DNA from 2 places in the Rothia endophytica genome. Region 2 is predicted to be linked to the other one. Evidence: riboswitches for the same ligand, from Rfam matches in the RefSeq annotation. Region 2 holds a riboswitch; the other holds the start of a gene.
The links. Region 2 has a riboswitch for thiamine pyrophosphate ahead of thiM (hydroxyethylthiazole kinase). Riboswitches for the same ligand answer to the same signal wherever they lie in the genome.
Positions count from the first base shown of each region.

Region 1: it holds a riboswitch for thiamine pyrophosphate, as region 2 does, so the genes downstream of both, ABD982_RS10585 (ECF transporter S component) here and thiM (hydroxyethylthiazole kinase) in region 2, are expected to answer to the same signal.

Region 1 is NZ_BAABKP010000007.1:26,702-41,551, reverse strand. Features, by position in the region: gene ABD982_RS10630 (DEAD/DEAH box helicase) at 1-1,806, opposite strand, end outside; gene ABD982_RS10625 (nucleoside/nucleotide kinase family protein) at 1,943-2,515, shown strand; gene ABD982_RS10620 (ArsR/SmtB family transcription factor) at 2,530-2,883, opposite strand; gene arsB (ACR3 family arsenite efflux transporter) at 2,990-4,069, shown strand; gene ABD982_RS10610 (arsenate-mycothiol transferase ArsC) at 4,105-4,503, shown strand; gene ABD982_RS10605 (multidrug effflux MFS transporter) at 4,654-5,883, shown strand; gene ABD982_RS10600 (aminotransferase class IV) at 5,880-6,764, opposite strand; gene ABD982_RS10595 (energy-coupling factor transporter transmembrane component T family protein) at 7,070-7,879, opposite strand; gene ABD982_RS10590 (ABC transporter ATP-binding protein) at 7,869-9,419, opposite strand; gene ABD982_RS10585 (ECF transporter S component) at 9,461-10,069, opposite strand; TPP riboswitch at 10,126-10,232, opposite strand; gene ABD982_RS10580 (DUF4235 domain-containing protein) at 10,560-10,829, shown strand; gene ABD982_RS10575 (MFS transporter) at 10,953-12,278, shown strand; gene ABD982_RS10570 (hypothetical protein) at 12,275-13,444, opposite strand; gene dcd (dCTP deaminase) at 13,444-14,040, opposite strand; tRNA gene ABD982_RS10560 (tRNA-Gly) at 14,136-14,209, shown strand; gene ABD982_RS10555 (MauE/DoxX family redox-associated membrane protein) at 14,302-14,850, shown strand, end outside.
Region 2 is NZ_BAABKP010000001.1:1,439,699-1,454,548, forward strand. Features, by position in the region: gene glgB (1,4-alpha-glucan branching protein GlgB) at 1-956, shown strand, start outside; gene glgC (glucose-1-phosphate adenylyltransferase) at 953-2,251, shown strand; gene glgA (glycogen synthase GlgA) at 2,260-3,726, shown strand; gene glgX (glycogen debranching protein GlgX) at 3,723-5,594, shown strand; gene nrdR (transcriptional regulator NrdR) at 5,682-6,158, opposite strand; gene hisD (histidinol dehydrogenase) at 6,158-7,477, opposite strand; TPP riboswitch at 7,656-7,752, shown strand; gene thiM (hydroxyethylthiazole kinase) at 7,742-8,554, shown strand; gene thiE (thiamine phosphate synthase) at 8,554-9,189, shown strand; gene ABD982_RS06455 (bifunctional hydroxymethylpyrimidine kinase/phosphomethylpyrimidine kinase) at 9,186-10,682, shown strand; gene ABD982_RS06460 (acyl-CoA thioesterase) at 10,909-11,919, opposite strand; gene ABD982_RS06465 (glycosyltransferase family protein) at 12,330-13,544, shown strand; gene ABD982_RS06470 (glycosyltransferase) at 13,532-14,737, shown strand; gene ABD982_RS06475 (glycosyltransferase family 4 protein) at 14,737-14,850, shown strand, end outside.

The DNA of each region.
Region 1 (14,850 bases), on a different contig from region 2:
CACCAGGGTAACGAACTCGCTGACCCGGTTTTCCATGGGGGTGCCTGAAAGTAGGACGGCGTATTCAGCACGGCGCACTAGAGCGGCAACTGCCTGAGAGCGCTGGGCGGCGGGGTTCTTGATCAGGTGCGCTTCATCGGCGATGAGGGCGTCGATGGGCCAGCTGTCATCGGCGTAGAGGCGCGCCCCGTCGTAGGTTGCAATGAGGACGCCGCCGGTCTTCTTCCACTCAGCTACCTGGCTTTCACGGGCATCACCGTGGGCGGTGTAGCGAGTGAGCTGGGAGAATTTTTGCAGTTCGCGGGCCCAGTTAATGACCACAGAGGCGGGACAGATCACCACAAAGTGGGTTTTTCCCTGGTGGTGCAGGTGGGTGAGGGCGGCGATGGACTGCATGGTTTTACCCAAGCCCATCTCATCGCCCAAAATGACCTTCTTCTGCGCCAACATGAACTTGGCGCCGTAGTTTTGATAGCCGCGCAGTGTGGCTGCCAGGCCCTCAAGGTTGATGGGGTACTTGCGGATTCGCTCGTTGATTTCGGCGGGCAGGTAATCATCGCCATGGTTTTCGTTGCCCAGATAATGTGCCAGCAGTGCCTGGTAGGTGGAGGGGTCAGCCAGGTAGCGTTGCCAGGCTTCGTCTGCGGTGAGCCAGGTGGCTGGGGGGACGCTGATGTTCCCGTTGGCCTGGCACCAGGTGAGGTCTTCGAGCAGCTGGTCGTAGTCTGTGCGGTCCTCCCCTAATGCCACGTAGAAGTCACCGATGGGGGTGCCCTGGTTGAGTAGCGGGGCGTAACCAGTAAGTCGTTCACGCAGTTCTGCTTGCGGGATGGCAGCGTCAATCACTTGGAGGCGGTCTACGCCGATGAGCATGCGTTCAGCTGCCGGGGTGCGGTATTCGCCCAGGGTTTCCTTTTCCTGCCCGGCTGCTTCTGCCAGCAGGCGCTGGGCGGCGGCGTGTAGCTGGGCGGCGGTGGTTTCGCCAATACCCGGGAAGCGGGTGAGATCCTGTGGAGTGTGGTCCAGCACCCGGTCAACGGTGCCGATTCCGGCGTCCATCAGCGGGGCGGTGCGTACGGTTCCACTGGTGAGCTCCCGCAGTTTATCAACGGGGATATCGCGCAGGGTGAGGCGGGCACGTTCGGTTTTCAGCGCCTCCATATCAGCGCCCATACCGCTCATGAGTTGGGCACGTTCTGGGGTGTTGAGGGCACCGAGCACCTGCTGGTAGGCAGCTACCTGGGTTGCGGGCAACTTCTCCCAGGTCACTTGCTCCCAGCGTTCGCCGGCAAAGCGTGTCAGGGCTACCGCCGCGGCGTCCTGCAAGCCCAGGGCGTTGGTTTCAAAAGCTTGGGGCATAGAGGGGACGCCAGCATCTGCTTCTGCTAACAGAGCGCGGACCCGCCCTAAGTCGGCATCCACCGCCACTAGCCGGCTAGCTAACTCAGCAGAGGCTGCTTCTGCTGCCTGCTTTTTAGCGCCACCGAAGAAGCGGGTCAGCATGCCACCTTGGCCGTCACGGATGGCTTGAATCATGGCAGGCACCTGGTCATCTGCCTGACTGACATTGCGCAGGACATCGAAGTCAGCCGGTGAGCGCTGCTTCCACCAGGTCAGAGCTAACCATTCGCTTGCCCCCACCAGGTGAGCTGGGGCCAAGGGGGCAAAACGGTAGAGGGACCCAGTGTAACTAACAGGTAGGTTGAAGCCCAGTGCGGCGGGGCGGCTGAGCAGTTCAAGCACGCGGCGGCTCTTCTCAGCAGCAGCGAGCAGTCGCTCGCCTTGACGGGTTAGCTCTTCGTTCATTGCGGGCATCTTTGGTCGAGGGTTGGTAGTTTTGGTTCAACTATAGAGCGGCAGGCCCTGCAAGTGGCTTTCTTTTGGGGTAGTGGCGCGGTAAGTTCATCTGAGGTCAATCACGGACAATGAGAAGAGCATCATCGTGGCTGAATTTAGCACTCCCCAAGAACTGGCGGCCTTCATCACCGAGGCAGTAGAACACCACCAAGGGCAGGCCCCCTTAGTTGTTGCCCTTGATGGACGCAGCGGAGCTGGTAAAACCAGTTTGACCTCCCAGTTATCCGCATTACTCTCACAGCGGTTGCCGGTAGGGGTTTTCCGGTTGGATGACACCTACCAGGGTTGGGAAGGTCTTGCTCCAGCTGTTAGCCGTTGGCAGGCTCTCAGCGCTGAAATAGTTGCAGGGCAGACTCCTGGCCCCTGGTACGGCTGGGATTGGGCGGCCGGTAAACCAACCGGCCCGCACCCTTTCACTGCTACTACCCAGGCTGATTGCGGCGTCCTGCTGGTTGAGGGGGTTGGTGCCCTCTGCGGTGCCCACCATTTAGGTATCTGGGTCGAGCTCTCTGATAGCGAGCGCCAGCAGCGGGCGCTGAGACGGGACGGGGAAACCTACCGTCCTTACTGGGATATGTGGGCCGCTCAGGAGGACGCTATCATCACCGCTAACGCGCAGGTTTATGCCACTGCGGCGCACCTTTATCAAACGCCATGAGCATCCACTTCCGTTTAGCTAGTGCTCTCAGCGAGTTTAGATAACTGTACGGAGGTCTTCTTTAGCTTTTCTTCAACCAAAGAATAGTGCACCCAGGTTCCCTTCTTCTGCCGGCTAATGAATCCATTGTCGGACAGTACTTTGAGATGGTGCGAAACTGTCGGTTGGCTAAGTTCAAGTGCGCCCGTCAGGTCACAGACACAGATTGTCTGAGGTGGCGGGGGTATCAAGGATAAGAGCAGGAGTCGGTTGGGGTCAGCCAACGCTTTAAGAAGTTTAGCTTGCTCTTGGGCTACTTGATTCGGCAGAGCTCTGCGCCCGGCAGACACACAAGCCTCCGCGGGCACAGTGACTGGTGATTTTTCCATAAGCCCATTCTTTCATATATTGACAACTATCAATATAGATACCATTCTTATATTGATACATATCGATATATGGATGTTTACATCCTCAATCCACTACGGAGTTTCAATGCCCTCTAAAGATCTCCCGTCTACCGCACCACCTGAGCAACCTGTCATAGCAAAGCTCTCAACATTAGACAGATTTCTACCCCTCTGGATTATGGGAGCCATGGGGCTGGGGTTGGTTCTTGGCAAAACGGTCCCTCACCTGAACGAGAGTCTGGAAGCACTAAAAATTGGCCAGGTTTCGCTACCAATTGCAGTTGGTCTGCTGGTGATGATGTACCCCGTGCTCGCAAAAGTGCGATACAACCAGACCAGCTCAGTACTGACCGACAAAAAATTACTCATCACCAGCCTCGTCATTAACTGGTTGCTGGCTCCGGCTTTTATGTTTACACTAGCCTGGGTTTTTTTGCCCGACCTCCCGGAATACCGAACGGGGCTTATCATCGTTGGTCTGGCTCGCTGTATTGCCATGGTCATGATCTGGAATGACCTAGCCTGTGGCGACCGTGAGTCAGCAGCCGTCCTCGTCCTTATCAACTCTGTTTTTCAGGTACTCGCCTTCAGCCTGATGGGATGGTTCTACCTACAGATTCTGCCGGCCTGGTTGGGCCTGCCCGTGACCAGCGCTCACTTTTCACTGTGGACTATCACCCTCTCTGTCTTAGTTTTTCTTGGTATACCCTTACTCGCAGGTTTTCTAACGCGTGTCTGGGGAGAAAGGGCACGAGGCAGAACCTGGTACGAGGAAAAATTCCTTCCCATAATTAGCCCCTGGGCACTCTATGGGCTGTTGTTCACTATTACTCTGCTCTTCGCACTACAAGGGAAAACCATTCTTGAACGGCCCTGGGATGTCGCTCGTATTGCTCTGCCTTTGCTGGTCTATTTCCTCGTGATCTTCACAGCAGGCATGATTATCGGCAAGACTCTTAACCTCGGGTACGCCAAAACCACCACCCTAGCCTTTACAGCAGCAGGCAATAATTTCGAGCTAGCCATCGCAGTAGCTATTGGTACCTTTGGTGTAACCAGCGGACAGGCACTTGCCGGTGTGGTTGGCCCCCTGATTGAGGTGCCCGTACTCGTAGCGCTAGTCTATGTGGCCCTGTGGGCACGCCAAAGGTACTTCCTAGATTAATCATTATTTACACCTTTCCACTTAAGGAGAATCCCATGAAAACAGTGCTATTTGTATGCGTAAAGAACGGCGGAAAATCGCAGATGGCTGCATCAGTGATGCGTAAGGTTGCAGGAGATCGCATAAAAGTCCTTTCCGGCGGCACCGAACCAGGCAGAGCCCTCAACACCGAATCTGTTCAGGCCTTAGAAGCAAGGGGCTACTCAACCCACGGCGAGTTCCCCAAAGCAATTGACCCGCAAAGTTTAGAAAACTGTACAGCGATTGTTGTTGTGGGTAAAGAAGCTCAGCTTGACGCTCCCGCCGGCGTACGTATCGAGCGGTGGGACACAATAGAGCCATCCCATCAAGGCATTGAAGGAGCTGAGCGCATGAACCTCATCCTGGATGATATTGAGAGCCGGGTCAATCAGCTTGCTGAATCGCTCATATAGGTTCTATCTTCACGCTACCTAGTTGCCCACCTTCTTCCCAGAAGGCATGGTGCTGGTCTGCAAGAACACATTTTTCTTTTAAATTTCCTATTACGACGGCCCCGCCCCGCCCCGTAGAATAAGTGAGTTTTGCAGGCACGAAAGGGCATCATGGAATCTTCACACACCTCCCACCAAACACCACCCGGTCTTTCTAAAATCGCTGTTTTTACACTAGCGTCCCTGACCGCCGTTGGGCCGCTAGCCATCGATATGTATCTAGCGGCACTCCCGTCGATTTCCGCAGACCTCAACACCACTGCTTCCATGGCTCAGCTGACGCTAACTGCCTTCATGCTGGGTATGGGTGCAGGCCAGTTCGTGGTCGGCCCGCTATCAGACAAGACAGGACGCCGGCGACCTCTTCTGGTTGGCATCGTTCTCTGCGCACTTGCAACCCTTGCCTGCGTCTTTGCACCCACCGTTGAGTTCTTTATTGTTGCCCGTTTTATTATGGGTTTCACCGGGGCTAGCGGCCTGGTACTGGCGCGCGCAGTGGTGGCTGACTCCACCAGCGGTCTGCAAACTGCCCGCCTCATGGGCATCATGATGATGATTAACGGTATCGCCCCTGTTGCCGCACCCCTGATTGGCGGCATTGTGCTAGCACACGGTGACTGGCGCGATGTCTTTAAGGTCATCACAGTTATGATTGCACTGTCCATGGTGCTGGTGACCATCTTCATCAAGGAATCTCTACCGGTAGAGCGGCGCCGCACCGGTAGTCTCTTGTCGGCCTACGCCGGCATCGCTGAAGTAGTGAAAATTCGCCGCTACATGGGTTTCATGCTGACCATGGCGCTGGCCTTTGGTGCCCTCTTTGGCTATGTTTCAGGTTCCCCCTACCTGCTACAAAACGTACTGGGACTCAGCGAAACTCAGTTCACCTACGTCTTTGGGGTGAACTCGGTAGGTATCGTGCTGGCTTCTTCAGTCATGACGGCGCTGGTCGGCAGGGTGGCGCTGCGCAAGCTATTGACTATCGGTGTCAGCTCACTAGTCACGGTGAGCCTGCTGATTTTGATTCACTTCATCATGGGACCCCAATTAGTGCCCACCCTTGTTCTGCTCTTCGCGTTGACCTGCTCGGTAGGCATGATTTTTGGTAACGCTTCTTCCCTTGCCCTGGGCGAAGCCCGCCATATTGCAGGGTCAGCTTCGGCCATGCTGGGCCTGACCCAGTCGGTGATGGGCGGCCTCGCCTCCCCGCTGGTTTCCCTCGGCGGAGGCGGCGCCTACATGCCCTTAGCACTAACCATCAGCAGCTTTGCCCTGCTGGCAGCCCTCGCTCTCCTGACCACGCCCAAGGCAGAAAGCGACTACACCACCTCGTCACGCTAGCTGCGCGCTAGGTAGCCCAAGAACTTTTCAGTCAGCTGCGAATCGGTAGCCAAAGGTGTGCCGTTGAGATGGGTGACCGGGGCTAGCAAACGCACAGACGAGGCCAGCCACACGGCGTCCGCCTCAAGCAGGTCATGAGGGTAGAGCGGACCGTAGCCCAGCTCCCACCCGGCGGTGCGGGCACCTTCAAAGATGACGCCCTGGGTGGTGCCGGGCAGAATGCCGTGGGAGGGTTCAGGGGTGTAGAGAACCTTCTTCTCCCCCTCTGTTTTAGCCACGATGACGGACGAGGTCGCACCCTCGAGAATTCGGCGGTCTTCGGTCACCCAAATGGCGTCATCGGCCCCGTGCTGTTTCACGTAGCGCAGCACCGACATGTTGACGGCGTAAGACAGAGTCTTAGCACCGGCCAGTAGCCACGGGTAGGTGGAATCTTCTGCCGGGTCATGGCCGCGGGGTAGCAGCATGGCGCGCACCCCCTGTTCACGTTGTGTGAGGATTCCGGCGGGGCTGGGGGCAACAGTAACCCATGAGTGGGGGCCACCCGCTACGGTTCCGCGGGAGATAATGATTTTCACGGTATGCTCTTCACCCAGCACAGTCTGCGGGCCAGCTTCAGCTGCGCTCAAGGCTAGATCGATGGCGGTGCGCAGATTCTCTTCCGTAGGCATGGGTAAGTCAAGGAGCCTAGCTGAACCAGTCAGCCGCGCTAGGTGGGCACCAAGTTTTCGCACGCTACGGTTGGCGGACAGCATTGTTTCGAAGACACCATCGCCGCGAGTTAAGCCCTGGTCTTCAATGTGAATGAGAGGGGCGGTGGCGTCTACGAGGGCACCGGCAGGGTGCTCGGTGCTGAGCATTACTACGGTTGTTTGAGTCATATCCTAAGGTTACCTGCGGGCACCGGAAGACCCACTGATGCCCCACCGCTGCGTCTGGGAATACACAGTGACGGGGCATCGTCTGTTGTGCGAGCACCACTGAGGGGCGCGAGAGCTCTCTCAATCCATAGACTCAGGGGCAAGCTATGGATTGATGTGAGCCTATAGTCCTAAACTACCTATTTTTTGCAGTAGGGAACAGTATTAGTTATGACCTTCACAAACGATAGCCATCATATCTATTTTTTATAAGCAGGTTTGACCAGAGATTACTTAAATTTGCCCCCACAAGTAGAGACAAAGGATTACTGCCAAAGCAGTTGCAGGGATCCGACGGAGAAGGACGCCGCATAGGCAACCAGGGGGATAGCCAAGGCGCAGACAGTGAAAACAAGGTCACCTGGGGTAAACCGATCCGGTCGCGCCCAGGTACGCTGCCGGTTCCCAAAACCGCGCGCCTCCATAGTGATAGCAAGGCGACTGCCCCGGCGAAGGGCCTGAACCAGCAGGGCAAAGGTCTGCCCGCCACTGGCTCTGATACTCTGCACTAAACCGGCTGCACTGGAACTACCGGTGACTCCTCTGGCTCGGCGGGTCATGGAAAGGGTGTTCCATTCGGCGAGCATCAGGCCCACCAGTCGCAGAGCAGCTAGAGCAGCCAGCACAAAACGTGCAGGTAGACGCCAAGTTTGCGCGAGGGAGTCCCCCCAGTCCGTAGGGTCCACCGTGGTAAAAAACATCAGTGACGGCAGTGCAAGCGCCAGGGAGCGCAGCACCATAGCCACACCAATCTCTACCGAGTGGGTGGTGAGGTAATTGAAGCCTAGATCAAGAACGACTTCCCCATTTTTTTCGGCCAAGAGGGCGGTAGCCCAGCCGCCGACCAGCGAAGCTACCAATATGGGCCAGAACCGGATGAGCAGGGTGAAGGCATTGAAGCGAGCGACCAGCAGGCCAAAAATTTCTAGGCCCAAAATAAGGGAGGCAGTGAGCGGGTCAATCACCAGAATGATGAGCACGCTGCACACTAACGCCGCCCCGAATTTGATACCGGCGTTGCGTCGACCCAACCAGGAATCCTGCAGAGCCGAGCGTTCAAAAGGATTAGTGCTCATCTGTCTGTCCTCCTGGCCCCAGACGCAGGGTTCTGCCGCCCAGTGCAGCAATGAAGTCCCGGTCATGGGTCACGGAAATAATGGCGGTGCCGGAGTTTAACTGTTCATTCATGAGGACGACCAGCTCAGCCCAGGTGCCGGCATCCTGACCAAAAGTGGGTTCATCGAGAATAAGCAAGCGAGGGGCTGTGGCAAGAGCCGTTGCCACGGACAGTCTGCGTTTTTCTCCGCCCGAGAGAGTGAAGGGGTTAGCGTCAGCAACATCTTCTAAACGCAGGCGGGTCAGCAAATCGCTCACCAGGGCGTCCAGCTCGGTCTCATCGAGGGGCAATCGGTTCAGTTTTGCGACCTGTCGAGGACCGTATTCCAGTTCAGCACGCACACTGGCAGTAAGGAACTGGTGCTCTGGTTCTTGGAAAACATAACCAATGCGGGTAACAAGTTGCTGGGGTTCCCAGCGAGCAGGGTCCCAACCAGGTTCCTGTTTCTCCTGTGAGGCTCTAGCCCTCAGCGCACCTGTGGCTGCCACCACCCCGTCTGCAGGGTAGAGGAGGCCAGCGAGGGTCAGCGCCAGTGTCGATTTTCCGCTGCCGTTGGCACCTGTAATAGCCAGGTGTTCACCGGCAAGAACGCTCACAGAGTGCACATGCCCCACCGCAGGCAGATCCAGCGGGTAGGGCGCCGGGGGGCTATCTTTAAGCGCTCGTGCGCGGCGGCGAATATCTCGCTTCCGAGGCAAGAGTCGGGTGGTGACCAGATCTTTGCTCGTCAGCAGTTGCTCACCGGGTCTGGACGCCGGCTGCGGTAGTTGGGGGGTGAAGCCCGGCACCCATACCCCGGCGTCAATGAGTTCCTCTCTCGCCTCGCGGAAGACCTGATCGGGTGTGCCATCATGGGTAATCCCTTGAGCGCCCAAGATAATGACCCGATCCATATATTCGGCCCAGATACCCACCCGGTGCTCAATAACCACCAGGGTTGAACCAGTAGTAGCCTGTGCCGCGATGACGGCGTCCCTCACTTCAAGCACCCCGGCGGGGTCGAGATTGGCGGTGGGTTCATCCAGCAGGAGAGCTCCGGGTTGCATAGCAAGAATACCCGCTAAACCCAGGCGCTGTTTCTGGCCACCCGAAAGCTGGTCTGTAGGGTAATCCAGGGGCAGGTGGTCAAGACCCACTGCCGCTAGAGCGACGTCTACCCGCTGCCAAATTTCTTCCCGCACAACGCCTAGGTTTTCTGGCCCGAAGGCAACGTCATCACCCACCCGGGCTAACACAATGGAGCTTTCCGGGTCCTGCTGCATGAGCCCAGCCGGCACCTGCTCAGTCAGGGCATGTGCGCCACCCACCGTCAGCGAACCACTGGCAGATTGCCCGTCGGCGTCCTGAGCTACCCCGCCCATAGCGTGCAAGAGGGTTGTTTTACCGGCACCGGAGTGCCCCAGCAGCAAGACTTTCTGCCCCGCAGGGATCTCAAAGGTCAGATTATTGAAAGCAGGCTGGTCCCGGCCCGCGTAGTGCCAGCCGAAGTTCTCTGCCACGATGGCAGCACTCGACCGGGACCTTGATCGGAGACTAGACATTACCGGGCAGAAGAACCTCGGCGCGACCGGCCTGAAGCCAGGGAGTCCAACACACCGGTAGCTTCCAGCGCCCTCCCCAAAAGCCACATCAACAGACCCGCAATTACCAGACCAGATAGGGCACCGCTAGCTACATAGATCACCTGGTTAACCGCACTGAACTGGCCGGCATAGTAAATAATGACCTCGTTCAGCCCCATGGCAAAGCCGGACACCGCACCGGCCAACAGCATGACCGGCAGGTTCCAGGCACGGTAAAGAAAGATAGCAAAGACCAGCTCAGCAGCCGCGCCCTGAATTAAACCAGAAATAAGAATAGGCAGGCCAAAAGAGCCAGGCCCAATAAAAACAGAAATCAGGGCAGCCAACAGCTCACAGTACAGTGCCGCACCAGGCTTACGAATCAGGTAAGCCCCCAAAGTGCCCGCAATCAGCCAGCCACCACCAATCAGCGGTAGTAACTGCGGCGCAGTTGCCGCCAACAGTGTCTGGGTCACGGGGTAAACCCCCAAATTCCACAGAGCAAAAACTAACGAGCAAGCCACAGCAATCACCGAAGCAATCACAATCTCATTAACCCGCCACGCGGTAGAACGCTTTTCAGCCATAAAAATAACCTTCCTATACATGTAGGAAGGGGGGACCCAGGCACCGGGTGGCACCTGTTTCCGAGAACTCGACTCCCTATCGCAGGTACTAACCGGATCAGGTTCGAGGGTCTGCGCCTAGCGCACTCTCAGCGCCGATGGTGGCGCTCCCCTGTCGATACCCGCAACTATGCGAGCAGTTCAAGTGTAGAACTCCCCCAGTATAACCACTAGGGCGAGCCAACGAAAGCTTCCCTGTATCGATGCCTTGCTCTGGGTTACTTATAGTCAAGCGTAGCGGGGGCTTTCGTCCCGCCAGCTGACCCTCTGATGATTCGCGCTGAGCGCTCGCAATAATCTCTGGCAGCCCCGAATCCCCTGGAGGGAGGTAAACCCATCACCACGCTTCTACTGATTCTCGCCCAATAGGCGGCAGAGAGCACAGGCTACTGATAGTCTTGGTTCGGAACGGCGTTTCGCCCCCTATTTCACTGACTGAAAGGTCTGAACTATGAATCCTCTCATCAAGATTGCTGGCACTGCTGCTTCACTCGGCGGCGTTGCCCTGGCAAACAAGGTGCTCAGCGCAACCTGGACCAAAATCACCGGCAACCAGCCTCCCGAGAATAACCCCGATGAGGACGAGCGCTGGCGCGACATCATTCTCTGGTCGCTGATTACCGGTCTGGTAGGCACCATTATCAAAGTTGCGGTTACCCGCGCCCAGTACCAGCTTGAAGCTAAGTCCGGTGACAAGACCACCGATCAGGCTGAGATCTAAGAAATAGTTACCAGGAACGGCAGGCTTTAAGGCCTGCCGTTTTTGTATCTGTTTTCCATCTTTTCATGAAAGGGTAGCGATAATATATCCATCGCCTGCGCCCAAACCAACTAGCATGTGTCTATGACCTCACCTGTTTCAGCCGCTGATAACCACTCCACCCCAGCGCCGGCATCCAAAAAAATGATTGCCGCGTGGACGCTTTGGGACGTTGGAAACGCTAGCTTCAACGCCATCATGACGACCTTCGTGTTCGCGGTCTATCTAACCAGCTCTAGCTTTGGAGAAGAAGGGCACCCCGCAGCGGTTCTTTCGGTAGGTCTCACCATTGCCGGTGTATTCATCGCCCTGCTTGCCCCCATCTCGGGTCAGCGGGCGGACGCCTCGGGAAAACGAGGTCTGTGGCTGGGGGTCAATAGCGTGCTACTGGCGGTCATTATGGCCTTCTGCTTCTTCGTAGCGCCCTCCCCTGACTACCTCATCCTGGGTGTTGTTCTGCTGTCCCTAGGCAACCTGGTCAATGAATTTGCGGTGGTCAACTACAACGCGCTGCTACCCGCTATTTCAACCAAGCAGACCATCGGCAAGATTAGCGGAACAGGCTGGGCAGCAGGCTATTTCGGCGGTATTCTTGCCCTAGCAATCGTCCTGGTCGGTTTCGTTTCCCCGGGTATTCTGGGCATTCCCGAGGACGGTGCCTACAATCTGCGCGCCGTCGCGGTTTTCTCGGCCATCTGGGCTATTGCCTTCTCTTTGCCTCTCATGCTGGCAGTGCACAAAATCTCTCCCGCCCCCCGCAGTGTAGAGCCTCAGAAGAGCATCCTTGACTCCTATCGGGACCTCTTCGCCACCATCCGTCGTCTCTACCGCGAAGCTCCCACCACCCTCTACTTCCTACTTTCCTCAGCGGTCTTCCGTGACGGTCTTAACGGCATCTTTACTTTTGGCGGTATCCTGGCCGCGAACTCCTTTGGTTTCAGCACCAATCAGGTTATTGTCTTCGCCATCTTTGGCAATATCGTTGCCGGTGTGGGTGCACTGCTCGGCGGGCGTATGGACGACCGCTTTGGCCCCAAACGAGTCATCGTTTTCTCCCTGGTTGCCCTTATCGCGGCCGCTCTGCCTCTGCTCTTCTTCCCCAGTAGCACCATGTTCTGGATCTGCGGGCTTACCCTCTGCGCCTTCGTTGGTCCGGCACAATCCGCCGCACGTTCCTACCTGGGCAGGCTGGTTAATGAGGGCAACGAGGGCGAGCTCTACGGCCTTTACTCCACGACCGGAAGGGCCGCCAGCTTCCTCTCACCCGCTCTCTTCGGCCTCTTTGTCACTTGGTTCGGCGCTGAGCTTTGGGGTATTTTGGGTATCGTTATCGTGCTTTTTGTAGGTTTGCTTCTCTTGCTGCCCATCAAGGATCCGCAGCGAGGAAACGCCCGGGAGTCAACGCTCTAAAGCGGGGACGCCACCACGGGTAGCAGAAGCCCTGCCTGTTCTAGCTGCAGTAAAGATTCCTCAAAGCCGCGCTCGGGAATTGGCCCGTAGAGCTCCTGTAGACGCGCATGGATTTCTGTTTTAGGCAGTGGCTGAGCCAACATCTCCCAGCAGTCCCAGGCATAGATGGATACCTCTGATAGAGAGTTGCCCTGAGCCACCAGATAGCGGTCTTGGCAGACCAGGCCGGTTGAACCCTCCGAGCGCTGGTAAAGATCCGGGGTATCGCTGTTGACCAGGAAGTTAGCTGCTGGCAGGTAGGTGAAAGCAGCTTCTGATTCTGGCAGCTGGTCTTGATCCTGGTACAAAAGACTCAGGATGAGCGGCAGTGCGTCGGTGATTTCTGAGTAGGTCAGTTTGACTGCCCCACCGGTCTCTACCAGCAGGCCGGTCAACACCTCTAGCCCTCGCTCGGTTATCATGAGGCCCGATGACTGCTCTGAGATGGTTAACAGGGCCTCCGCTAAGGGTAGAGGTTCAATTGAGGGAACAACCTTCTTGCCCTTCACCCGGTTCAAAACCACTATACGGTGGAGGTGAAAGGAATAATCATCCGCTGCTATCACCCGTAACCCAAGGTCAGCAGGGTTATGCTGCACCTTGGGCTGCTGAGCGTCCTCAATAATAGACAGGGGTTTGGGGTAGGGGCGGATTGACCTATCGGGCATCACCACAGCAGTTTCGTCAGTCAGATAGGTGACGTGCTCACCCAAAAAACGGGCAGCGGTGGTTTTCCCCGTACCGGACGGCGCCACCAGAGCTAGTGCGCGGTGGCTGGACGCATCCCCCACCACTGCGGCGTGCAGTAGATGAGCGGTACCGGCATATTCGCGCAGGAGGTGAAGGGTGACGTCCACGGTAAGACGCTCAGCCGCAACGGCCGGATCAGATGAGTTGACCACGGTTAAGTTTGCGATATCCCCCCACTGCTGAGTTATCTCATCCGCAGGGCGGCTGCTGAGCACGGTGACCCGCTCACCGTCAGCAATCCGGGCCCCGGCGTCCTCAATGACCTCGGGGGCTAGTGCAGCCCAGGCTCGCTGGGTATCAACCCAGAGCTGGGGATTGTCATCTTCAAAAGCTAGAAGTATGGTTACTCCGGCAGGGCGAACCAGTAGACCGCGCATCAGCTCTCGGTGTTGCCGGCAGGAATGGTGGTGCGATAAAAGTTAAGGTAGCTGCGGGAGGCTGTGGGGCCACGCTGACCCTGGTAGCGGTTGCCGTAAGTCCCCGAACCGTAGGGGTGTTCAGTCTCGCTGGTTAGTTTGAAGAAGCAGAGCTGGCCCACCTTCGAACCGGGCCACAACATAATGGGCAGGGTTGCCATATTGGACAGCTCAAGGGTTACGTGCCCTGAAAAACCGGGGTCAATGAACCCGGCGGTTGAGTGGGTGAGAAGCCCCAGACGTCCGAGGGAAGACTTACCTTCAAGACGGGCCGCCACATCAGCTGGCAGAGTTACCTTCTCGTAGGTAGCACCCAAAACGAACTCACCGGGGTGCAGAATAAAGGGTTCATCAGGGGCGACCTCTACCAGCCGGGTCAGGTCTTCCTGTGGCTGAGAGGGGTCAATGAAGGGGTACTTGTGATTATCGAACAGGCGGAAGAAGCGGTCAATGCGCACGTCCACACTGGCAGGCTGAACCATTGACTCGTCAAACGGCTCTAGAGCGATACGCCCGGTTTCGATTTCTTTGCGGATGTCCTGATCAGAAAATAACACCCTCCCAAAATATCGTATTTCGCCGTCACATTTTGACGCACACCCCGAGCATGGCTAGAGTATTCCTGTAGCTCCGCTTTATGTGGACGCCACGCGCGGCTGTAGCTCAATGGTAGAGCGCACGCTTCCCAAGCCTGATACGCGGGTTCGATTCCCGTCAGCCGCTCCAATCTCAAACCTGCCGGGTACCCACCTGGCAGGTTTTCTTTTTCTGACCCTAACAGGGTGGGTCAGAGCGGCGGCAGTAAACTAAAGAGGTAGTTGCTCCCCATCTCAGAAAGCACCCTCTCAGACGCTATGACTCCCCTTGTCTTATGCACACTCATCATTATCGTGACACTGGCTGTTAGCGGCGTGGCAAAAATCAAAGAACCCACCAGCACCGTCACCGCCATAGTTAATCTCAAGTTGGACCAGTGGCTACCGGTAAAACCCATTGCAAAAATCTTGCCGTGGGCAGAGCTTGCCCTTGCCGCTGGCCTACTCATCTTGCCCGGTATCTGGCAGGTTCTGGTAGCGGTCGCCGCTGTAGTGCTCTTTATCGGCTACTGGGCTGCTATTGCCCGCGCAGTAGTGCAGGGCAACACGGCTACATGTAACTGCTTTGGCAGCGCCTCAACCGCGCCGGTTTCAATGTTTACCCTCATTCGCAACACCGCCCTGCTGATGGCGTCCTTTGGGGCTCTCATTGGGGCCATCGTTACCCGCGGGTCAGCACTCACCATGTTGCTGGCGACCGACGCGGACGGATGGCTCTGGCTAATTGGTGCGGGGCTAGCGGCACTGGTGCTGTGGTCCATCTACCGTTCT
Region 2 (14,850 bases):
TCATTCACCGCAACTATTCACGCAAGGATGGCGAGTGGGTGCCCAATAAGGACGGCGGGCCCGAGAACTACGAAGCCATCGAATTCTTGAAAACCACCAACGACGCCATTGAGCGCACCGTTGAAGGTGCCATGATGATCGCTGAGGAATCCACCACCTTCCCCGGAGTCACCCGCGCAACCGAGCACGGTGGCCTGGGTTTTGACTTCAAATGGAACCTTGGCTGGATGAATGACTCACTGCGCTACTTTGGGCTAGACCCGATTTACCGTAAGTATCACTCTGATTTGTTGACCTTTGGCATCACTTACATCTTTAGTGAACGTTTCATGCTACCCATTAGCCACGACGAGGTTGTGCACGGCAAGGGTTCCCTCTACGGGCGGATGCCCGGGGATCACGCAGCCAAGCTGGGTAATCTCAAAGCCTTCCTGGCCTACATGTGGGCCTACCCCGGCAAGAAGCTTCTCTTCATGGGGCAAGAATTTGGCCAGCCCAGTGAGTGGAACTACGAAAGCGAACTTGACTGGCACGTCCTAGAAGACAAGGGTCACGCCGGCGTCCTGTCGTTGGTACGAGACCTCAATAGCCTATACCGGCAACAACCTGCCCTACACCGCAGCGACTCTGACCCTCACGGCTTTCAGTGGCTACTGGTCGATGCCGTCGATGAGCAGGTCTACGCCTGGCTGAGACGCGGCTGGGCGGGTGACCGGCACGTAGTGGTAGTCATGAACCTAAACCCGATTGAACGCGATGGCTACCGCGTGCCCTTCCCGCTGGCCGGTCGCTGGATTGAAGCCCTCAATACCGATGCTGCCCACTACCACGGCGGAAATCGTGGCCACGGTGGTGCTATTGAAACCGAACCTGTGCCTATGGGTAACGAAGCCCAGTCAGCCCTCCTCAAACTTCCACCCTTGTCAGTCATCTATTTTGTAGAGGAACAATCATGATTCATCTCAGCTCAACCACCACTCAAAGGGACAGCACCCACCGACTATCGAATCAAGCTATGGCTTTTGTCCTCGCAGGCGGCCGTGGTAGCCGCCTCGAAGAGCTCACTGACCGCAGAGCTAAGCCAGCAGTTCACTTTGGTGGCAAGGCCCGAATTATCGACTTTCCCCTTTCGAATGCCTACAACTCAGGTATTCGTAAGATTGCTGTAGCAACCCAGTACAAGGCACACTCTCTCATCCGCCACCTGCAGCGTGGCTGGAGCTTCTTCCGCGCAGAACGCAACGAGTACCTCGATATTCTGCCCGCCAGCCAGCGCGTGTCAGAACACCAGTGGTACATGGGCACTGCCGACGCCATCTACCAGAACATTGACATCGTTGATGACTACCAGGTGGAGTACATTGTAGTCCTAGCCGGCGATCACATTTACAAGATGGACTACGAAATCATGTTGCAGCACCACGTGGAGAAGGGCGCTGATGTAACTGTCGGCTGCCTGACCGTCGCACGTGATGAGGCAAGTGCCTTTGGTGTTATGGCCGTTGATGAGAACAGCCAGATTGTCGACTTCCTCGAAAAGCCAGATGTCCCCCCGGCAAGCCCCGATAACCCCGATGAGTCCCTGGTCTCGATGGGCATCTACGTCTTTGACTGGTCCTACCTGAGGGAAATACTGATCGCTGATGCCGAGAACCCCGAGTCCTCTCACGATTTCGGGCACGATATTATTCCCCTGATTGTGAAGGACGGCGGTGCTTACGCCCACCGCTTCAGCGATTCTTGCGTCATGAGCGGTCTGGAAACCGAGCCCTACTGGCGAGATGTCGGTACCATTGATTCCTTCTGGCAGGCTAACCTTGACCTGACCTCAATGATTCCTCCCCTGGACTTCTACGATCGTTCATGGCCGATTTGGACTTACTCAGAGCTCACTCCTCCCGCTAAGTTTGTTCACAACCAGGAGGGGCGAGTTGGTCAGGCCATTCAGTCCCTGATCGCCGGTGACTGCATCATTTCAGGTGCCACTGTTTCTAACTCGCTGCTCTACACCGGCACCCGCGTGCACTCGTACGCTCAGCTGGATCAGTCCGTGGTGCTTCCCAAGGTTGATATTGGCCGTTCAGCGCGTCTGACCCGTTGCGTGGTGGACAGTGACGTAACCATCCCTGAAGGTCTAGTAGTGGGTGAAGATCCAGAAGAGGACGCTAAGTGGTTCAGCGTGACCGCCACCGGGATAACTCTGATTACCCAGAAAATGATTGATCGCCGCTCAGCTGCACAAGAAGGGTAAATTTCCTCATGGCTCGTCGTATAAAACGCGTTCTATCGGTAGCATCTGAATGTGCACCTCTCATCAAAACTGGTGGTCTGGCAGATGTGGTGGGCGCTCTGCCTGCCGCGTTAGAACCGCTAGGTTGGAAAACCAAGGTACTGCTCCCCGCTTACCCCGGTCTGCTCCAAAAAATTGGACGCGGCACCCGCGTGTGGGGCGATGAAAACCTTTTCGGCGGCCCCGCTGCGGTGGTTCGCGGCAAGATTGATGGGCTTAACGTCCTGTTGCTGGATGCCCCGCACCTCTTTGACCGTGACGGCGGGCCCTACTCCGCTCACGGTCACGACTTCCACGATAACCACGTGCGTTTCGCGGCTCTCAGCTGGGTGGGCGCCCAGATTGCTCTGCACGGAACCAAGGATAAGTGGAAGCCCGATCTGGTGCATGCCCATGACTGGCAGGCAGGTTTGGTTCCTTCTTACCTGCGCTATGCCGGTTCTCAGATACCGACCGTGATGACCGTGCACAACATCGCATTCCAGGGCATCGTGGGTGCCGACCAGCTAGACTACCTGCGTCTGCCCTCCTGGGATTTCACACCTGAATCCCTGGAATACCACGGGCTGCTATCCACCCTTAAGGCGGGTATGGTGCATGCCTCCCGTCTTACCACGGTGAGCCCCAGCTATGCCCAAGAGCTGACCGAGGCTCACTTCGGTTTTGGTCTTGAAGGGGTCGTCAAGGCTCGCCGGGACCGCGGTGAACTAGCAGGCTTTATTAACGGTGTTGACGTCTCGGTCTGGGACCCGGCAACCGACCCCGAGGTTGTGCCCTACTCAGCTCTAGATACTTCTGGAAAAGCTGAAAACCGTCAGCGCCTACTGCAAGAATTCAGTCTGGCTGAACCCACTGGCCCTCTCGCCGTTGTGGTGACCCGCTTGACTTATCAGAAGGGCATTGATCTGATGGTTGAAGCACTACCGGGCTTTTTGGAGCGCGGTGGAGCTGTAGCGATTCTGGGCTCTGGCGACGCTGATTATGAGGCTGCGCTCGGCGATCTAGCTGCCCGCTACCCGGGCCAGGTAGGCCTGCGCATTGGTTACGACGAGGCTCTGAGCCACCGACTGTACGCCGGTGGCGATATCGTACTGGTTCCTTCACGGTTCGAGCCTAGCGGTCTGACGCAGCTTTACGGCATGCGCTACGGTACTATACCGGTTGTCGCCGCCACCGGTGGGCTCCGTGATACCGTCTGCGATGCTACCCCCGAGAATCTGGCTGCAGGCATTGCCACCGGCTTTACTTTCGGGGACGCTTACCTGGGCGGAACCATCGATGCCGGAGGGCTCAGTTTCGCTCTCGGCCGTGCCATAGATCTCTACGGTGATGCCGAGGCGTGGTCTCAGCTACGCCACACCGCGATGAACGCACCTGTTGGCTGGGAGCAGTCGGCTACACAGTATGCAGCAATGTTTGATAATCTCATTGAATGAAAATAGAGGTTTGGGCACCAGAAGCCACGAATGTTTGGTTTTGTCTTTTCGATGAAAACGATTGCGAAACTCGGCATGAACTAACTCGCCGTGACGGCGAATATTGGATCGGCGATATTGCCGGTGTGCACGCAGGTGACCGATACGGTCTTCGTGCCACCGGCAATAACCAAAACTTCAACCCTGAAAAAATTCTCATTGATCCCTGGGCACAGGAACTTGAAGCCCCTTTATACTGGGACCCGATGATGGCGGGGCGCGCTGTTGGCGACAGCGCACCGGTTGTACCGAAGTGTGTGGTACCGGCTGCACCTGATACCACCTTTGACCCCACCAGCAACCGCCCGCATCATTCCTGGGCGGATGTGGTGATTCTTGAGGCCCACGTTAAAGGCCTGACACAAAAGCACCCAGGTATCCCTGACCAGATTCGAGGCTCCTACGCAGCTCTGGGCCATCCCGCCGTGCTCGACTATCTCAAAGGTCTGGGCGTCAATGCGTTGGAGCTACTGCCCGTTCAAGCCTTCTTAGATGACCAGCACATCACTGAGCGCGGCCTCACCAACTACTGGGGCTACCAGCCCATCGGTTTTTCAGCACTAGAACCCCGTTATGCCTCCGGAGATAAAACCGGGGCGCACGCCGATATTGAATTCAGGCAGGCTGTGCACGCTCTACACGAGAACGGCATCGAGGTCATTTTGGATGTGGTGTTCAATCACAGCGGTGAGGGTGACCAGGGCGGCCCTACCCTTTCAATGCGCGGCCTCAACGACCACCACTACTATATGCGCAACGCCGATAGGTCTTATGCTAATCACAGCGGCACCGGTAATACCCTAGCTGTCCGTAGCCCCCACGTCCTGCGGCTTGTGCTCGATTCTTTGCGTCATTTTGCCCAGCGCTACGGTGTGGACGGTTTCCGCTTCGACCTAGCCAGCACTTTGGGGCGTTCCCACACCGGTTTTAACTATCGTTCAGCCTTCTTCCAAGCAATCTCACAAGACCCTGTTCTCAGACATCTCAAGATCATCGCTGAGCCCTGGGATATTGGCCGAGGGGGCTACCAGCTGGGCCAGTTCCCGCACCCCTGGCGCGAATGGAACGACACCTTCAGAGATGGCGTGCGCCAGGCTTGGCGAGGTGATGCCGAGGGTATGGCCAAGCTTGCCTCGGCACTGCTGGGCAGCGCCGAGCGCTTTGACCACAGCAGCAGGCCCGCTAGTGCGTCCATCAACTTCATTACAGCCCACGACGGCTTCACCCTCCATGATGTGGTGAGCTACTCCCTGCGGCACAATGAAGCTAACGGTGAGGACAATAGGGACGGTCACGGCGAAAACTTTAGCGATAACTGCGGCGTCGAAGGTCCCAGCGATGATCCCCACATTACCCTGGTGAGAAAACGTCGTATCAAAGCTATGCTGGCAACTCTAATGTTCTCTCAGGGAGTGCCCATGCTACTGGCCGGCGATGAGCTGGGGAACACCCAGTGGGGCAATAACAACGCCTACTGCCAGGATAACGACATCACCTGGCTTGATTGGGAATCTGCGGACAAGGAGCTATCGGCTTACGTGGCAGAGCTCATCACGTTGCGCCGCCGTTTCCCCCAGCTGCACCAGCAAGAATTTTTGCACGGAGATGAAGCGCTCTGGTGGCGAGCCGACGGGCACCATACACAGGACCACGACTGGCATGACCCTGCCTTCAGGTGCTTCCAACTGCAGCTAGAAGGTCTCTTGTTAGTCTTCAATACAGGTGGTGACGTGGATCTTCAGCTACCCCCGCACCCCGAAGGTAGGCAGTGGAACCTTGAGTTTGCTTCCGATGAGGGCCTGCCCCAGTCAGTACGGCTGTATAGCTAAATGCTAAGAGGCAGTGCCCACCAGGGTACTGCCTCTCATCATTTTGGGTCTAAGCACCCCACACCTGCGGGTGCGACTGTCACTGACTTAGATGAGGGTTGGCTGCTCGCCCTCCTCAGCCCCACTGTTACGCAAGTCTGCGATAGCTCGCTCAAAATCAGCCAGGGATTCAAAGGCCTGGTAAACGCTGGCGAAGCGAAGATAGGCTACGGTGTCCAGACGTGAAAGCGGCTCCAGGATGCTCAGGCCCACTTCGTGGGCATCAATTTCTGCCAGACCTTTAGCACGAATGGACTCTTCAACTTCCTGGGCCAGCTTAGCCAGGTCGTCCTCCCCGACAGGGCGCCCCTGACAAGCTTTACGCACACCGGAGATAATTTTTCCTCGGTTGAAAGGCTCGGTCACCCCGGATCGCTTGATGACCGCAACGGCGGTAGTTTCTACGGTGGTGAAACGTTTACCGCACTCGGTGCACTGGCGGCGGCGGCGGATAGCGCCGCCGTCATCGGTTGTACGGGAGTCAACAACGCGGGAATCGGTGTGACGGCAGAAGGGGCAGTACATTAGTTGCCTTTCGTGCGTGCGGTAATGGCCTCACCATGGGCGGGCAAATCTTCGTCTTCAGCGACAGCGACAATAGCGTCACCGATTTCTGCTAGAGCTTCTTCAGAGTACTCAATCAGCTGCACCGCTTTCATGAAGACGGTGGTATTCAAACCTGAGGCAAATGCGGCCGACCCACCGGTGGGAAGCACGTGGTTAGAACCAGCAGCGTAATCCCCCAGAGGCACAGGCGAAAAACCGCCGATAAAAATAGCGCCAGCATTACGGACGCGGGCAGCGACGGCCGCGGCGTCCTCAGTGTGAATTTCAAGGTGCTCAGCGGCATAGGCGTCTGCCACAGCAATGGACTGATCCAGTGAGTTGGTGAGAATAATGCCGGACTGGGGGCCCGACAGGGCGGTGGCGACACGCTCGGCGTGTTTGGTGGAAGCCGCGCGAGAGGTGATGGCCTCGGTGACTGCCTTAGCTAGAGCCGAGCTGTGGGTAATCAAAATTGACCCGGCGTTAGGGTCATGCTCAGCCTGGGAAATGAGGTCAGCCGCTACGTAGTCTGGGGTGGCGGTGTCATCCGCAATGACCGCGATTTCGGTGGTTCCGGCTTCGCCATCCACGCCTACCACGCCCTGCAGAGCTCGTTTTGCCATGGCGACGAAGATGTTACCGGGGCCGGTGATGGTGTCGACCGGCTCTAGGGTTTCACCGTCGTCATCAATACCGTAGGCCATAGCGGCCAGCGCCTGGGCGCCGCCGATAGCCCAGACCTCGGTGACCCCCAAGAGGCCGGCTGCCGCCAGGATGGTGGGGTGGGGCAGACCGCCGAATTCTTTTTGGGGCGGGGTGCACAGCACCAGGGAGCCAACATCAGCCGCCTGTGCGGGCACAGTGTTCATGATGACGGATGAGGGGTAAACGGCCAGACCGCCGGGCACGTAGACGCCAGCACGGCGTACGGGCGTCCAGCGGTTGGTGAGCTTAGCGCCGGGGGCTACTTCGATAGTTTTATCGTCAGGACGCTGGGCGGCCGCAAAGGCGCGGGTGCGGGCGATGGCGATTTCAAGACCCTCACGCACCGCAGGGTCTAAGGCGGCAACCGCACCGTCAATGGAGGACTGGGGCACGCGCAAGGCGCCCTGGGTTACGCCGTCAAAACGCTGTGAGAGCTCGCGCAGGTAGGGGGCGCCGTCGGCGCGTACCCTGGCGATGATGTCTTCGACGGTGGCGAGAGCGTTGCCCACATAGTCACTGGTTTGGCGAGGAACAATCTGGCGCAACTCCTTATAGGAATGGCTGGTGCCGCGCAGGTCGATGGTGCGCAGCATTGGGGCTGCCGGGCTCTGGGTGCTATCGATAGTGCTCACACCTCTATTTTATAGGGGGCGTCAAATACCAGCATCCATGACAGGCATAACTCAGCGGGTTCGGTTGAATAACATTTTAATCCGCTGAGCAACGTAACTAGCAATGTAACTACGGGCACATTTCACCTGCTACCATGGTGAGTACCACTCGGGGTGCGCCGTCTCTGGCGCTGAGATTGAACCCGTTGAACCTGCTCTAGTTAGTATTAGCGAAGGGAATGTGTGATGACTCCATCCAGCATGCCAATTGAGATCATTAACCGTACTGTCCGGGCTCGCAACCCTCTGGTGCACTGTCTGACCAACTCGGTAGTTCAGGAAATTTCAGCCAATGTTCTTCTGGCAGTGGGCGCCTCCCCCGCGATGGTGAGCCACCCCGAGGAATCAGGCCAATTCGCAGCAGTGGCAGATGCCCTGCTCATTAACATGGGCAATCCAGACCCCTACTATGTGGAGTCCATGCGTAGCGCCGTCAAAGTAGCGACTGCACACGGTACACCCTGGGTGCTTGACCCGGTAGCTGTCGGCGGATTGACGGTTCGTACTGAACTATCCGTCGAGTTACTTACCTCCAAACCCACCGTTATTCGCGGCAACCCCTCAGAAATTCTCAACCTTCACGCTGCTTTCACCCAGCAAGAGCGCTCCGGAGGCCGAGGAGTTGACTCCACCGATTCTGGTGAAGCGGCCCTGGATGCGGCGATAGCCCTAGCTCGCGAAACCGGCCGGGTGGTTGCCCTCTCAGGGGCCACCGATATCATTGTCTCCACCCATCGAATCACCCGTGTTAGCGGCGGCAGTGCCTTCATGCCTTTAGTAATCGGCACAGGCTGCTCCCTGGGTGCCGTCGTCGCTGCGTACTTGGCAGCCTGGGATGACGCCCACGAAGCCGCGGCCGCCGCTCACGCCATCTTCGCTACGGCTGCCGAATACGCTCACCCCCTTGCAAAAGGTCCGGGAACGTTTCGTGAGGCATGGCTCGATGGGCTTCACCTTGCTGAAGGGTGCACCGCCAGCTGTGAAACCGAGGTGCTCTAATGAAAGGTAACTACGGCCTATACCTGGTCACGGATTCTGGCATGGCTGGCGGGTGGCAGAAGGTAGCCGGAGTGGTTGCCGAAGCTATTGACGGTGGCGTGAATACCGTCCAGGTACGCGACAAAGAGCTCGACGATACAACCTTCTCTGCCCTCGTCGAGTCAATTCTTTCCGTCACCGAACCCGCAAAAGTTCCCCTCATCGTCAATGATCGGGTGGAGGTAGCTGCCCGCTTTAGCCTTGATGTGCACATCGGCCAGGGCGACATGCCCCTGGAGACCGCCCGTGAATTACTCGGTGCTGGGCCCCGAATCGGGCTGTCGGTGGGAACCCACGCCGAGCTCCGGGCAGCACTGAGTGGTAGCATTCGCCCCGACCTTATCGGGATGGGGCCGGTCTACGCTACCAACACCAAGAAGGATGCGGGGGCAGCGCTTGGCGTGAATACTTTGCAGGCGCTAGCGGCCGATGCCGCTGCATCAGGTATTTGTTCGGTCGCCATTGGCGGGCTCAATACCAGCAACATCGCTGAGGTCAGCAGGACGGGTGTTGCAGGTTGCTGCGTGGTATCTGCGATTATGGCGGCTACTGATCCAGCCGAGGCTGCCCGTTCTTTGAAGGAGTTGATGGCATGATAGCTCGTGTCCTTTCTATTGCCGGTACCGATCCCACGGGGGGCGCAGGTTTACAGGCTGATGTGAAGTCCATTGCTGCAGCCGGTGGCTACGGGATGGGGGTAGTAACCTCTCTGGTGGTGCAGAACACCCGTGGAGTCCAGCAGGTACATACCCCTGACCCGGATTTTTTGGAAGCCCAGCTACGGGCTGTCAGTGATGATGTAATTATTGATGCGGTCAAGGTCGGGATGATCGCCGACCAGGCCTCTGCTGCGGTGGTGGTGAACTGGCTACGCAACCTACCCTCCAATATCTCTGTGGTCGTTGACCCTGTGATGGTGGCAAGTTCGGGCCAGGCACTAGCTGACTCGGTATCCGCTGACCTGCTCACCTGCGCCACCGTGCTGACCCCAAACGTGGACGAACTGGCGGCCCTCGTGGGTAAACCGGCGGCGAGCAGCCGAGCTGAGCTGATTGCCCAGGCACAGGTTTTGGCAGAAAAGACCGGTGCCCTGGTGGTTGCCAAGGGCGGGCACCTGGCAGATGATGACCGGGGCAACACCCTGGTGAACGCCACCGGCGAACTTGCCCATGCTGCGTCCTGGTTTGTGGATACCACTGCCTCGCACGGCACCGGTTGTTCTCTGTCTTCTGCCTTGGCAACCCGGCTGGGTCTGGGTGAGAGCCCGCAGGTAGCTCTTGAATGGGCGACCTCCTGGGCGCATGAAGCTCTGCAATATGGTGAAGCTCAGGCGGTGGGAACAGGTAACGGACCCATCGACCACTTCCATCGGTTGCGCCGACAAGCTAAATCGGGTCTGCAGAACCCGGCTGTTCCTGACAAACGTAACCGGCACCAGCCCGTTGTGAAGGCCTCCGGTGAGCACACCCGGGAGCTCTGGGAATATGCTGGCGAATCTCTCGACCGTTTTGGGTCAGACGGCTTTATTTCCGCACTGATGCAGGGTACTTTGAGCGGGTCACAGTTCACGTTCTACATTGAACAAGATGACTACTACCTCAACATCTATGCTGCAGTTTTGGCGCGTCTTGCTGCTGCTGCTCAGTCGGCTGAGGAGCGCAGCTTCTGGGCGGAGTCAGTGACCGGTTGCATCGCGGTTGAACAGGGAATGCACGCCCAGTGGAATCTGGACCCCTCAACGGTACATCCCTCCCCTGCGACTCTGGCTTATACAGACTTTTTGCGGGCTGAGACTGGAAGCGACTACGTGGTTGCGGTCGCCGCGGTATTGCCCTGCTTCTGGCTGTATGCGCAGTTGGCGGCTTTCGTGCCTGATGCTATTCCGGAGGACCACCCTTATAAGGATTGGGTGGAGGCCTACAGGGATGAGGCCTTCCAGGCATCGACCGCTCGGGCAGTGCAGATTGCCGAGGGATTGCTGGCGGCAGCCTCTGATCATCAGCGGGCGGCGGCGCAGCAGGCTTTCTGGCGAGCTTGCCAGCTGGAGGCAGACTTCTTTGCCCAGGCTCTGTTGCTCGATACGCTCTAGGCCGTTCTCTCAGCCGGCCCGGAGCATAGCAACGTGTGAGCTCTTTAACAGACCCACACGGTACTCCGAGAACACACCCAGGGTCTACACCATAAAAAACCGCGGTAATAAGAACAATAGTTACCATTACAATGATTCAATCATCGCAACCACACCAGGCACAGCCTCAACCATAAATTTGATTGAGGCGTACACTCCCGCCAAGGTCCGGTCACCCCCTAGTCAGTTAGTCAGTAAACCTTACCTTGTGCTGGGTGGGGGCAACCAGAGGCATGGGCTCGTATTCAGCACGTAGCTCGCGCAGGCGCATGGCGTGCTGGCGCAGGGCACGGTCCTCATCGGTCTGCGGGGTGAAGGGGCGGGCAGGCAGCGCGTTGCCGTCATAATCTACCGCAACGTAGGTCATGGAGGCGTGGATAGCTAGGGGCAGTTCCTCGTTGCGTTCGCGCGGGTCACCGGCTCTCAGGTGTACCATGACGCCCATGGTTCGGGCGTCTGTCCGCACCAGACGGGCGGTTACCTCCACCAGATCCCCAATGTGCACCGGCCGGTAGAAGCGCACCCCGCCGGCATAAACAGCTACAGTTCGCTCCCCGCTCCATGCCATGGTCACGCTGGTGGCTGCCTCGTCGATCCACTCCATGGCGGTGCCGCCATGAACGTTGCCGCCCCAGTTAATGTCGGTGGGCTTGGCGAGAAAACGATGGGTAATTTCTGGCGCCGTGGAGTTTGAAGAATAGGTCTGCGCTATCATCTCGTCTTCAATAGCGTTGCGCAAATCAATGCGCGAAATGGCTGCCTGCTGCACCCGCTTCTCTTCATCGGTGACCGGCACATAGGGGGTTACCGGCTGGGACTTACGGTTCTCGTCCATAGCTACGAAGATCACCAGACAATCGCAAGCACGCGTGAAGAGACCGTCACGAGGGTCAGCCGAGAGCACTTCATTGACGATGTGCATGGTGGACCGGCCGGTGTAGACGATGCGCGAGCGCACCTCCACCATGTGCCCGGACGGGATGGGGCGGGTGAAGTGGATATGGCCAACGTAGGCGGTGACGCAGTAGGTGCCAGACCAGCCCACGGCACAGGCGTAGGCCGCCTTATCAATCCACTCCAGTACGCGGCCGCCGTGCACCCCCTGGGAACCTGCTGTCAGCACATCGGTGGGGGCTGCTAAAAAGCGCAGGGTGATGGAGGGCGAGGGGGTGGTAAGGCTGCTCTGGGTGCTGTTCACGATTGGTTCTACTTCTTTGTAGGTGGGTGTTGATTGTTCATTCTAAGGCTGTTCTGCCTGTTTCTTCGTGTATTGGGGATGGGGTTGGGAAAAACACCTCCTGGTTTGAGGTCATAAAGGGGACGCGGGTTGCTGGAATCCATGAGAAAACCTGCGTTGGCCCCTGAATCAAGAGCAGAATCTCATGTTTCCCTACAAGTGCTGAATCCGTCCCCAAAACAGCAAGAAAAACCGCTTTGACTAGTTTTTTACCGCAGCAACTCCACCTTTGAAGGCATTCATGAAAACAATCTCATTCCACTTTAATTTTCCTTTCATAATGCACTCATAGAGTTTTCTTAGGAAAACAAAAGGTGGGTACCATCCCACAGCCCAGCCCTTAGGGCGTGAACCGAGGAATCATGCAACATATGCTCCCACAAGTAGCTAGCGCTCAGCCTGTGCGCGTGGTGCTCTACAGCCACGATTCCCAGGGATTGGGTCACGTCCGCCGCAACCTATCCATCGCCCACCATATAGCCCGCCACTTCCCCAAGTTAACCGGCCGCCCGGTGGCGGGATTACTCGTCTCCGGTCTGCCCTATGCAAGCACCTTCCCACTGCCCGAAGGCTTTGACTGGGTCTTCATCCCCAGCATCCACAAGGCAGAGGGGGCTTATGCATCACGCTCACTGAATGCCAGCACCAAGCACCTGATTGGTCTTCGGTCCCAGCTCTTGCACGCCTGCCTGCTAGGCTTCAACCCTGATTTGGTCATCATCGACCGCCATATTTTTGGTGTCATGCGAGAACTCCAGACCCCACTCATCACCCTACGCCAACGCAACCCAGAGGTCCGCGTGGTACTGGGTCTACGTGAAGTTCTGGACGCCCCCGAGGTCGCACATGCCGAATGGTTCAAACACGGGGACCCCCAGAACCTCCGTCATCTCATTGACGCGATTTGGGTCTACGGAGACCGGAAGGTTCACAACCCCGTAGCAGCTGGCGAAGTCCCCGAATGTTTGGCTGATCTGGTGCGTTTTACCGGCTACCTTGCACAGGGCAGGGAGCTGACCGAAGTGCCGACCGACCCGGGGCACGCTACCCCTTTCATTCTCAGCACAGCCGGCGGCGGTTCTGACGGCTACCAGCTACTGCAGACGCTGGTTCGCAGCGAGGTGCCAGATGGCTACCAGCATCTGGTGGTTGCCGGGCCACAACTGAATAACCGCAAACTACTCAAGCTACAGGCCAAGGCTGTTGCTGGAACCCGCGTGGTTGGCTCCCTTCCTGGGCTCAGTGGGCTCATGGAACAAGCTGCCGCTGTGATTTCAATGGGTGGCTACAACTCGGTCAACGAAATTCTTGCCACCGATACCCCAGCTCTGATTGTCCCTCGGGAAACACCGCGCACCGAACAGCTCATCCGTGCCCGTGCCCTGCAGAAAGTGGGGGCCGTGGATCTGCTCCAGGTGGAAAACCTAACGTCTGCTCTGACCGGTGCCTGGCTGGCACAGGCGGTCGGCAGCAGAGTTGATCGCTCAGGAATTAAACGGAATGGGCTAACCAAGACAGCCAAACTAGCAGCAGAAACTTTCACCATTACATACCCCTCTCCCCAGGAGGAAGCATGCACCGCATAGGTTACGTTCTTAAGGTTTACCCTCGCTTTTCTGAAACATTTGTGGTGACAGAAATTCTGGCCCGAGAAGCTATCGGAGCAGATCTTCGCATCTACGCGATGCGCCCCACCACCGATGCTCGTTTTCACCCAGAACTGGCCCGAGTCAAAGCGCCGGTCACCTGGGTGCCTCGCCCCACCAACGCCAACCGCTTCTGGCAGCAGGTCACCGCCTCTACCCAGGACCCAGAAATCCTAGCCAACTTTGCATCCATCCTCCCTGAGCTCACCGAGCTAGAGGCCAGCGATGTGGCTCAGGGTGTCGCGTTGGCGCAACGGGTCAAAGCTGACGGTATCACCCACCTGCACGCCCACTTCGCATCGCTGGCCGGGCGCATGGCCTGGGTTGCTTCCAAGCTAACTGGCATTCCCTATACCGTGACCACCCACGCTAAAGATATCTTCCACGAATCGGTTAATCCCATTTGGCTACGCAGGATTTGTGGGGACGCCGCCCAAGTTTTAGCCATCAGTAGGTTCAACGAGGGCTATCTGCAGAAGGTTCTCACGGACACCGGTGCCAACCTAGTCTTGATCTACAACGCACTGGAGCTTTCACGTTTTGAGTACGTCAAGCCCTCCCTACCCACAGGTACGTTGCGTATCGCGGCTGTGGGCCGTTTTGTACCCAAGAAGGGTTTTAGCGAACTCTTGGGCGCTGTCGCCATCTTGGCTGAGCGAGGCGTAGATTTCTCTCTGACCCTGGGCGGGGACGGCGAGCTTGATGAGCAGCTTCGCCAAAAAGTTGAACAGTTGGGGCTGACCCAGCAGGTCACCATGCCCGGGCCCCTCACCCAAGCAGAAGTACGCCAGCTGCTGCGCAGCAGCGACGTTTTTGTAGCCCCCTGCGTGCCAGCGGGCGACGGCAACATGGACGGACTGCCCACGGTTGTTCTCGAAGCCATGGCCTGCGGCGCCCCGGTAGTTACCACGTCTGTTACCGGTCTACCCGAGGTGATCCGAAACGGTGAAACCGGTCTGCTGCTAGAACCGGGCGACGTGCCGGCTCTTGCTGATGCGCTGGCAAGCATCGCAGACGGGGATGTTGACACCCCGGCACTGGCTGAGGCCGCCCGTCAACTCATTGAACAGAACTTCGATAGCAACTTTCAGGCACAGCGCCTGAACACCCTAGAAACCACGGAGGCACCCTAATGCGTATCGCCTACCTCAGCCTTGACCCCGGCATCCCCATCTTTGGTAGCAAGGGTGCCTCCGTGCACGTCCAAGAAGTGGTGCGGGAATTTCTGGCGCTGGGCCACGAGGTC